Regions from separate parts of the Streptomyces sp. NPDC101160 genome, predicted to be linked through region 3. Evidence: riboswitches for the same ligand, from Rfam matches in the RefSeq annotation. Region 3 holds a riboswitch; each other region holds the start of a gene.
The links. Region 3 has a riboswitch for cyclic di-AMP ahead of ACIRSU_RS07325 (peptidoglycan DD-metalloendopeptidase family protein). Riboswitches for the same ligand answer to the same signal wherever they lie in the genome.
Positions count from the first base shown of each region.

Region 1: linked by a shared signal. The riboswitch ahead of ACIRSU_RS07800 (transglycosylase SLT domain-containing protein) and the one ahead of ACIRSU_RS07325 (peptidoglycan DD-metalloendopeptidase family protein) in region 3 are both predicted to bind cyclic di-AMP.
Region 2: linked by a shared signal. The riboswitch ahead of ACIRSU_RS05030 (C40 family peptidase) and the one ahead of ACIRSU_RS07325 (peptidoglycan DD-metalloendopeptidase family protein) in region 3 are both predicted to bind cyclic di-AMP.
Region 4: linked by a shared signal. The riboswitch ahead of ACIRSU_RS30400 (M23 family metallopeptidase) and the one ahead of ACIRSU_RS07325 (peptidoglycan DD-metalloendopeptidase family protein) in region 3 are both predicted to bind cyclic di-AMP.

Region 1 is NZ_JBIWPJ010000002.1:482,537-484,725, reverse strand. Features, by position in the region: gene thpR (RNA 2',3'-cyclic phosphodiesterase) at 1-496, opposite strand, end outside; gene ACIRSU_RS07800 (transglycosylase SLT domain-containing protein) at 566-1,384, opposite strand; cyclic di-AMP (ydaO/yuaA leader) riboswitch at 1,389-1,579, opposite strand; gene ACIRSU_RS07795 (UdgX family uracil-DNA binding protein) at 1,915-2,189, shown strand, end outside.
Region 2 is NZ_JBIWPJ010000001.1:1,147,124-1,149,312, reverse strand. Features, by position in the region: gene ACIRSU_RS05035 (ATP-binding protein) at 85-534, shown strand; gene ACIRSU_RS05030 (C40 family peptidase) at 601-1,077, opposite strand; cyclic di-AMP (ydaO/yuaA leader) riboswitch at 1,081-1,279, opposite strand; gene ACIRSU_RS05025 (hypothetical protein) at 1,595-1,900, opposite strand; gene ACIRSU_RS05020 (ATP-dependent Clp protease proteolytic subunit) at 1,908-2,189, opposite strand, start outside.
Region 3 is NZ_JBIWPJ010000002.1:376,846-379,034, reverse strand. Features, by position in the region: gene ACIRSU_RS07325 (peptidoglycan DD-metalloendopeptidase family protein) at 2-952, opposite strand; cyclic di-AMP (ydaO/yuaA leader) riboswitch at 957-1,122, opposite strand; gene ACIRSU_RS07320 (tyrosine-protein phosphatase) at 1,457-2,189, shown strand, end outside.
Region 4 is NZ_JBIWPJ010000010.1:121,017-123,205, reverse strand. Features, by position in the region: gene ACIRSU_RS30405 (GntR family transcriptional regulator) at 1-107, opposite strand, end outside; gene ACIRSU_RS30400 (M23 family metallopeptidase) at 273-1,043, opposite strand; cyclic di-AMP (ydaO/yuaA leader) riboswitch at 1,056-1,221, opposite strand; gene ACIRSU_RS30395 (M16 family metallopeptidase) at 1,418-2,189, opposite strand, start outside.

The sequences.
Region 1 (2,189 bases), 110 kb from region 3:
CGAGACCGGCGGCGACGGCGGCCACGGAGGCCGTGTCGCCGCGGCGGGCCCGGGCCAGGGTGAGGTGCGGGCGCAGCGGGCGGTCCTCGAAGGGGATGCCGCAGGCCTTCACGAGGGCGCGGACGTCCGAGGCGAGCAGGTGCAGCCCTTCGAGGTCGCCGGCGATGCCGCTCCACAGCACCCGCTCGTCGAAGTGGCCGCCGCCGCGCAGCGCGAGCTCCAGGGGCCGGCGGGCGGCGGCGAGCTCCGCGAGCGGCTGCCGCAGCGGCGGGACGGCCGCGGCGGGGAGCTCGCCGAGGAAGGCCAGGGTGATGTGCCAGTCCTCGATGCGGTTCTGCCTCAGGGTCGGGTACGCCTCATAGGCGGGCCGCAGCTCGCGGGCCAGCTCGTCCTTCGCTTCGTCGGGCGGCGCCAGGGCGATGAACACCCGGACGGTCGCGCTCCGGGAGTCCTGGGGTTCCTGGGGCTCCTGCGGCCCCTGAGGTTGATCCTTCACGCAGGACTTCGTACCTCTTTTCGTACCGCCCGGTCCATTCGGGGGCCGGGCGGCACGGAAGAGAAGGGCTCAGTAGGCGCCGAAGACGTTGTCGATGGAGCCGTACTTGGCGGCGGCGTAGTTGCAGGCCGCGGTGATGTTGGCGACCGGGTCGTAGATGTCGTCGGAGGTGCCGGCCACGTGGTACGCCTGGAAGGTGGGGTCGATCACCTGGAGCAGGCCCTTGGACGGGGTGCCGGCGACGGCGTTGGAGTCCCAGTTGTTGATGGCCTGCGGGTTGCCCGAGGACTCGCGCATGATGTTGCGGTAGATGCCGTCGTAGCTGCCGGGGATGCCGTTGCGGGCCATGACGTCGAGGGCCTCGCGGATCCATCCGTCGAGGTTGTTCGCGTACGTGCCGGAGGTGCCGGTCGTGGCGGCCGCGGCCGGGGCCGGGGCGGATGCCTGGACCGCGGTGGCCGTGCCCGCCTCGCTCGCGCCGGCGCCGGTGAGGCGCGGGGCCGTCGGGGCCTGCTTCGACGTCGGGTCGACGGTCAGCTTCAGACCGGGCCGGATGAGCCGGGGGTCGTGGCCGATGGCCCGGCGGTTGTCCTGGTAGAGCTTCTTCCAGCCGCCCCTGACCGCGTACTTCTCGGCGATGCCGGAAAGCGAGTCACCGACGACGACGGAATACCGGACCGGACCGGCCTGCACGGCCTTCCGTACGGCCGTCTGCGTCACGGCCTTTTCGACTGCGACGGTCTGTGCCGCGTGCGGCTCGGCCGCCACGGCGCTCGACGCCCCGGCCAGCGGCACGGCGAGTGCGGCGCTGCCGGTGAGGCCGGCGACGGCGAGGGAGCGAGCGAGCGGGGTGCGCTTGGGGCGTCGGTGCTTCCCGTGTCCACGCATGGCGAATTCCTCTCCTCCGCCTGCGAGGTGAGCTGTCGGGTTCGGGCAGGAGATGCCCGGCCGCGGCGCGCACGGCTTCACCCCGAGCCGGCCCGGAATCCCGGGACCGGCGGCAAACCTGGGTCCCCCGCTCCTGCCGGACGAGTGTGGTGAGTGCGGTGACCGGGCGGTGGCAGGATTCGGCGTTTCCGTCCGGTTGCGGCGTGACCGTATGCGAAAACAAACGGCGAAAACAAGACGGAATTAGCGGCCCGAAAATGACCTTTACCGGAAACACAAAAGGATCATTCCGCTTACCTGGACCCGATTCCCCAACCCTTTACGGAAAGTACGGACTTGACGCCGCGCCAGCATCGGGCGGGCCGGTTCGAGCGTGACCCGAATCACCCGCGCCACCCTCGCCCCGCCTTATCTACTAAATGCACTCATGGGGCCACTCATCCGCATTTCTCTATTTGAAGAGAATGGGTGATTATCGTCCGATTTGCCCAGTGCGATTCGGGGTAGCCGCGACTCCGGGAGGTACTGCCATGAACGGCACCCATGACGACGGCGCCGGCCCCGGCCCCGAGGCGTACGACGCCACCCCCTTCCTGCCGGCGCGCGGCGGCATGCCCGCGCACCGGCGGGCCGCGGCGGACTGCCGGGGCTGTCCGCTGTTCGAGAACACGACCGGGACGGTCTTCGGGCGCGGCGACGCGCACGCGCGGCTGATGCTGGTCGGCGAGCAGCCCGGCGACCAGGAGGACCGGGAGGGCGAGGCGTTCGTCGGGCCGGCGGGCCGGCTGCTGTCACGGGCGCTGCG
Region 2 (2,189 bases), on a different contig from region 3:
GCCGCCCAGGGCCGCACGATCGGTGGCAGTCTGACGCGAAGCGCAACCCGGGCCGGGCCCGGAGGGGAAAGGGACAGCGTCGCCATGGCAGACCAGCAGGAAGCAACCGTCACGCTGCCGAGCGACCCCGCATCGGTCCCCGCCGCGCGGAGGTACGTCGCCGAGGTGCTCGCCTCCTGGGGGCTCGGTGACGTCGGAGACCCCGCGGGCCACGCCGACACGGCCGACGCGGTCCGGCTCATCGTCTCCGAGCTGGCGACCAACGCCGTCCAGCACACCTTCGGGCAGTCGCCCACCTTCACGATCGACGTCCGTCTGGAGCGGGACGAGCGGCTGCGCATCGGGGTGACGGACAGCCACCCCCGCTGGCCGAGGCGCCTGCCGGCGGCCGTCCAGCAGGACAACGGCCGCGGCATGATGATCATCCGCTCGCTGACCGTCGAGGCGGGCGGCCGGCTGTCGGTGACGCCGACGGCCGAGGGCGGCAAGACCGTGTGGATCGAGCTGCCCTGGCCGGCGGCGGTCCCCGGCTGACCGGCCGACCGGCCAACCCGCTGACCGGATGGCCGGAAGATTGGCCGCCTGGTGCCGTGCGACGGGTCAGCGGACCCGGCCGTAGGAGACCTTCGAGGTCCAGATCCGGTCGAGCTTCACCCATGAGCCGGTCTTCGGCGAGTGCCAGATCGCGTTGTTACCCGCGTAGATCCCGACGTGGTACACCCTTCCACCGGAGTGGAAGAAGACCAGGTCCCCCTTCTGGCGGCTCGCCGCCGAGATGTGGCGTGTGGTGTTGTACTGCTGCTGCGCGGTGCGGGGCAGCGTCTTGCCCGCCCTCTTGTACGAGTAGAGCGTGAGACCCGAGCAGTCGAACCTGGTGGGGCCTGATGCGCCGTACCGGTAGGGCGATCCCTTCTTCGAGGCGGCGACGCTCAGTGCCGTGTTGGCGTACGAGCTCGCGGCCTGGGCCTCCGGCGCCGCTCCTGGTGCGAGCAGCGTGCCGCCGACGGCGGCGAGGGTGAGAGCCGAGACGGCTCCGGCCCGGGACAGCAGGGACGGGACATGAATCTGCGCAGTCATGCGCAACCCTTCGTCAGCCGCCTGTGAAGGATGACCTGTCGGGTTCGGGCAGGCGAAGATGCCCGGCCGCGGCTGCGGCTTCACCCCGAGGGACGGCTCCGATCGCTCGGACGTCCCGTGTTGCTCGGGTCCTCCACTCCTGCCGATCCACTCCTGTCGACCAGACATCCGGGACGGCGGCAGGACTCGGCGTCCGCCCGGACCGCCCCGCCTCGGGTGGCGGGGGCTTGTCGTCGACAGGGATCTTGACCCACGCCGGCGCCGAAATCCGAGTGGAAACGGCGATATGTGAGGCTCCTCACGACTGATCCATTCGGGTGGACAGTCAGGTTTGGTGATCGTCCGAGGTTTGCGCGACGAGTCCGCCACCAGGGGTGGAACGCCCGATTCCGCCAGATGTGTACACCCGTTGCGCAAGATAGCTGAGCTCTATGTCGATACGTCGACTACGCCGAAAGGAGGACCGATTCCGGCGTTCCGCTGGCCCGAGTGGACCTCGACACGACACGCCCTCGTGTCAACTCACCTGTTGCCGGGGCATGGTGACGCGGGCCGCGCGGCGCTCTCCGTCCAACACTCGCAGCGCGCGGGCCAATGTGTCCGCGTGCACCTCGCTCTCGCCCCGCGCGTGCATGAGCGTCAGCGCCTCGCGCAGCGCCGTCGCCCGCCCGACCAGCGCCTGGGCGGCCCGTAGCGCCCCATAGGTATGCGAGGTCCTGGATGGATTGATCCGGCCGAGCAGATCGACGACTTCGAGGTACGCGTCGACGAACTCGCCCTCGGCGCGGGTGAGCGCGGGCAGCGGCGGCAGTTCCGGGACCATGGCCGGCTCACACCCGCCCGGCGCCGGCGGTCCCGCCGTCGCGGCGGCTGCGGACCACGTGGTCCACCAGGCCGTACGCGAGGGCGCCCGCAGCGTCGAACACGGTCGTCCGGTCGAGGTCGGAGTCGATCCGGCCCCGCTCCTGGCCGGTGTGTTCGGCGAGCATCCCGGAGATCAGCTCCCGCTGCCGCAGCAATTCGCGGGCGTGGACGTCCAGATCGCTGGGCTGTCCCTGCAACGGCTCGTCGAGCGAGGGCTGCTGAAGGACGATCCGTGAGCCCGGCAGTGC
Region 3 (2,189 bases):
GTCAGATGTTGACGCCGTGCTGGCGCAGCGCGGCCAGCGGGTCGATGTCGGAGCCGTAGTCCGGCCCTGTGCGCATCTCGAAGTGCAGGTGCGGTCCGGTGACGTTGCCGGTCGCGCCGGAGAGGCCGATGACCTGGCCGCCGGTGACGGTCTGCCCGGCGCTCACCGAGATGGAGGAGAGGTGGCCGTACTGGGAGAAGGTGCCGTCGGCGTGCTGGATGACGATCTGGTTGCCGTAGGCGCCGCCCCAGCCGGCGGAGTAGACGGTGCCGGGGCCGACCGCGTGGACGGCCGTGCCGGTGTCGGCGATGAAGTCGACGCCGGTGTGGTAGCCGGAGGACCACATGGAGCCCGGCTGCTTGTACGGGGTGGAGATGCCGCCGCTGACCGGGACGACCCAGCCGGAGGAGGTGGCCGTCGCGGCCGGGGCCGGGGCGGCGGCCGGGGCGGAGGTGGTCGCGGCGGAGCGCTCGGCGCTGCGCGAGGCGCGCTGCTCGCCGCCGGTCCCGGCCGCCTGGGACTTCGCCGGGCGGGCCTTGGCCGCGTGCGGCTCGGCGTGGTTCTTGGCGCCGAGGGTCAGCTTCATGCCGGGCAGGATCAGCGAGGGGTTCTCGCCGATGACCTGGCGGTTGTCGCGGTAGAGCTTGTGCCAGCCGCCGGCCAGGTGGTGCTCGGTGGCGATCTTCGACAGGTAGTCGCCGCGGACCACGGTGTACGAGACCGGGGCGGCGGCGTGGGCCTGGGCGGGAGTGACGGCGGCGGGGGTGACGGCGGCGGGAGCCACGGCGGCGACGCGCTGGTGCGCCACGGCGGGAGCGGCCTGCTCGGCGGCGTGGGCGCCGGTCGCACCGATCAGCGGGAGCGCGACGACCGCGCCGCCCGCGCCGGCGGCGACGAACCCGCGGCTGATCGGGTTGACCTTGGGACGGCGGTGCTTACCCTTCGCGGGCATGGTGAATTCCTCTCCGTCGCCTGCGAGGTGAGCTGTCGGGTTCGGACTGGAGATGTCCGGCCGCGCGGTCGCGCGGCTTCACCCCGAGCCGTCCTTCGTGGGTGCTGCGTCGAGGGATCGGCAAAGTACCTGGGTCCCCCGCTCCTGCCTGACACGGGTGGGTGCGGATTCCGGGCGGCGGCAGGATTCGGCGGTCCGTCCGGATTGAGCGCGACGCTAGACGAGCCGGGCCGACGGGAACAAGCCACGGTTTTTCGGCCACTCTTGATCGCGCGATATCCGGCCGGAATTCTGGTCACCCTGCGTCGATGACGAACTCTCGTTTTCCCTTTCCCCAAGGGAATTTGAAAAAGACGATCAGGCACGGTCCGTCACGTTTATGACGCTGCTCACGCCCCGATTCCCATCTCCCCTGCAACCAGGGCGCGTTATCACCAAACCCACAATACGGACAGATCACCCATTCCCGCCCCGAGGGGGTATGCCCGGGGCTACTGACCCTGGATGATTGCCCGAGGAACCGATCTCGAGAGACCAGGAGCAACCGTGACGCAAGCGACCACCGAGCCCGAGCTCGTCGGCGTACGCAACTTCCGTGACCTGGGCGGGCTGCCGACCACGGACGGCCGGGAGGTGCGCCCCGGGCGCCTCTTCCGCAGCGGCCACCTGGCGCACGCCACCCCGGAGGACGCCGCGTTCCTCACCACCCTGGCCCTGCACACGGTGTTCGACTTCCGCAACGACGCGGACCGGAAGGTCGAGGGACCGGACGTGGACCTTCCGGGGACACGGAACGTGAACATCCCCCTGAGCGACCCGGCCGACGGCAAGGAGTTCTGGAAGCTGGTGCGCACGGGCGACCTGGCGCAGCTGCGCGAGCTCCTGGCGGACGGCAAGGCCGCGGCCCGGATGTCCGGTTCGTACCGGAAGATGATTGTGGAGAAGACGGCCGAGCACAGCCGGATCCTGCACGCGATGGCCGAGGACAGCGTCCCCGTCCTGATGCACTGTGCGGCCGGCAAGGACCGCGCGGGCCTGGCGATCGCGATATCCCTGCTGGCGCTCGGCGTCGAGCGCGAGGCGATCGAGGCGGACTACCTGAAGTCCAACGCCCCGCACCGCCGCTACAAGGTGCAGCGCAGCTCCACCGCCCCGGACGCCATGTCGCCGGAGGTGATGGAGCTGCTCGCGCCGCTCTTCGACGCGCGGGTGGAATATCTGCAGACGGCCTTCGAGG
Region 4 (2,189 bases), on a different contig from region 3:
TAGCGGCGGGCGAGCTGTTCCTCCGTCAGTCTGGCGCCCCGCGCGTACACACCGGAGACGATGTCGTCCCGGATCGCCGTGCATACCGACTGCGCGGGAATGCGCATGTCCGACCTCCGCTTTTCTCCACGCTGAACCCCGTCGGGCGTAGCCCGTTCGGCGACTCTATTGCAGGACGCGGGAATTTCCGATGCCGACCGGTAATTCAGGGACGAAAAAAGCCCCGGCTCGTTCGAGCCGGGGCTTCTTCGCGCTGAGCGGGGAGTCGGACGTCAGACGTCGACACCGCGGGCGCGCAGGTACGCGACGGGGTCGATGTCCGAGCCGTACTCGGGGCTGGTGCGGGCCTCGAAGTGGAGGTGCGGGCCGGTCGAGTTGCCGGAGGAGCCGGAGACGCCGATCTGCTCGCCGGGGGTCACCTTCTGGCCGACGAAGACACGGATGGCGGAGAGGTGACCGTACTGGGTGTACGTGCCGTCGTTCATCCGGATGACGATGTTGTTGCCGTACGCGCCGCCCCAGCCGGCCTCGACGACGGTGCCGGAGCCGACGGCGACGACCGTGGTGCCGTAGGCGGCGTGGAAGTCGATGCCGGAGTGGTGGCCGGAGGACCAGAGCGAGCCGCCGGTGTTGTAGCCGGTGGAGACGTACGAGTGGGCGACGGGGGCCTGGAAGGAGTTCAGGCGCTTGCGCTCGGCCTCGCGGGCGGCACGCTCCTTGGCCTGGCGGATCTCCTTGGCGCGGGCCTCGGCCTTGCGCTTCGCCTCGGCGGCGGCCTTGACGCGGGCGGCGGCCTCGAAGGCCTGCTTCTCCTGGGCGGCGGCCTGGGCGTCGACGTGCTCGGTGAGGGACTCCTCGGTGATCACCTGGGTGAGACCGGTGTCCTCCGGGGAGGGGCTCTCCGTGTCGGCGGCGAGCGCCGGGGAGGCGAGGGTGCCGATGACGCCGGTGGTGGCGAGCGTCGCCACGCCGGCGATGCCCGCGCCACGGCGCGTCAGACGGCTCGGACCACGATGCTTCCCGGTGGCACGGGTGAACGCCATGAAGTGGCTGATCCTTTCCTTCCCTCTCGCCTACCGGGTTAGCTGACGGGTTCGGAGCAGGAAGGTCTCCTACGGGCCCCTCCGCGCGGAGCGAAGGCGTCCGATTCACCCCAGGGACTTCGTGTGGGTCCCCGGCTCCCCAGGCTCGCGCCTTGCGGGGACTCGGCGATGACTGTCCGTTCGCCGCGGGTGCGGCGTGGTGCAACGGGCGAACAGTCGCGTCGACGCTAGGCCGATCTTCAGTCAATCGCCAAACAGACGCGCCAGTTTGTAAGACTTGCCACAGGGCATTCACCAACACTCGCCCGCAATACGGACAAATAGCGAGGACCCTGACGAACCAGGTCGTCAGGGTCCTCGTGACGAGGGCTCAATCAGCCGGTGACGACGGTCACTTCACCGATGCCGAGCGCCCGCACCGGCTCCTCGATCTGCGAGGCGTCGCCGACCAGGACGGTGACCAGCCGGTCCACCGGGAAGGCGTTGACCACGGCCGCGGTCGCCTCCACCGTGCCGGTCTCGGCCAGGCGCGCGTACAGGTGCGCCTGGTAGTCGTCCGGGAGGTGCTGCTCGACCTGGTCGGCCAGCGTGCCCGCGACGGAGGCGGCGGTCTCGTACTTCAGCGGGGCGACACCCACCAGGTTCTGCACCGCCACGTCGCGCTCGGCGTCGGTCAGACCCTCGGCGGCCAGGGTGCGCAGCACCTTCCACAGGTCGTCAAGTGCCGGGCCGGTGTTGGGAGTGTCCACCGAGCCGCTGATGGCGAGCATCGCCGCGCCGTGGCCCGCGTCGTCCGAGCGCAGCACCTGGCCGAAGGCGCGCACACCGTACGTGTAGCCCTTCTCCTCGCGCAGGACGCGGTCCAGGCGGGAGGTGAGCGTGCCGCCGAGGCAGTACGTGCCGAGCACCTGGGCCGGCCAGACCCGGTCGTGGCGGTCGGCACCGACGCGGCCGATGAGCAGCTGCGTCTGGACGGCGCCCGGACGGTCCACGATGACGACCCGGCCGGTGTCGTCGGCCGTGATGGGCGCCATGGGGCGCGGCGCGGCCGGCGCGCCGGTCCAGGCGCCGAGGGTCTCGGCGAGCACCTTGTCCAGGTCGACGTCGGTGAGGTCGCCGACGACCACGGCGGTGGCCGCGGCCGGC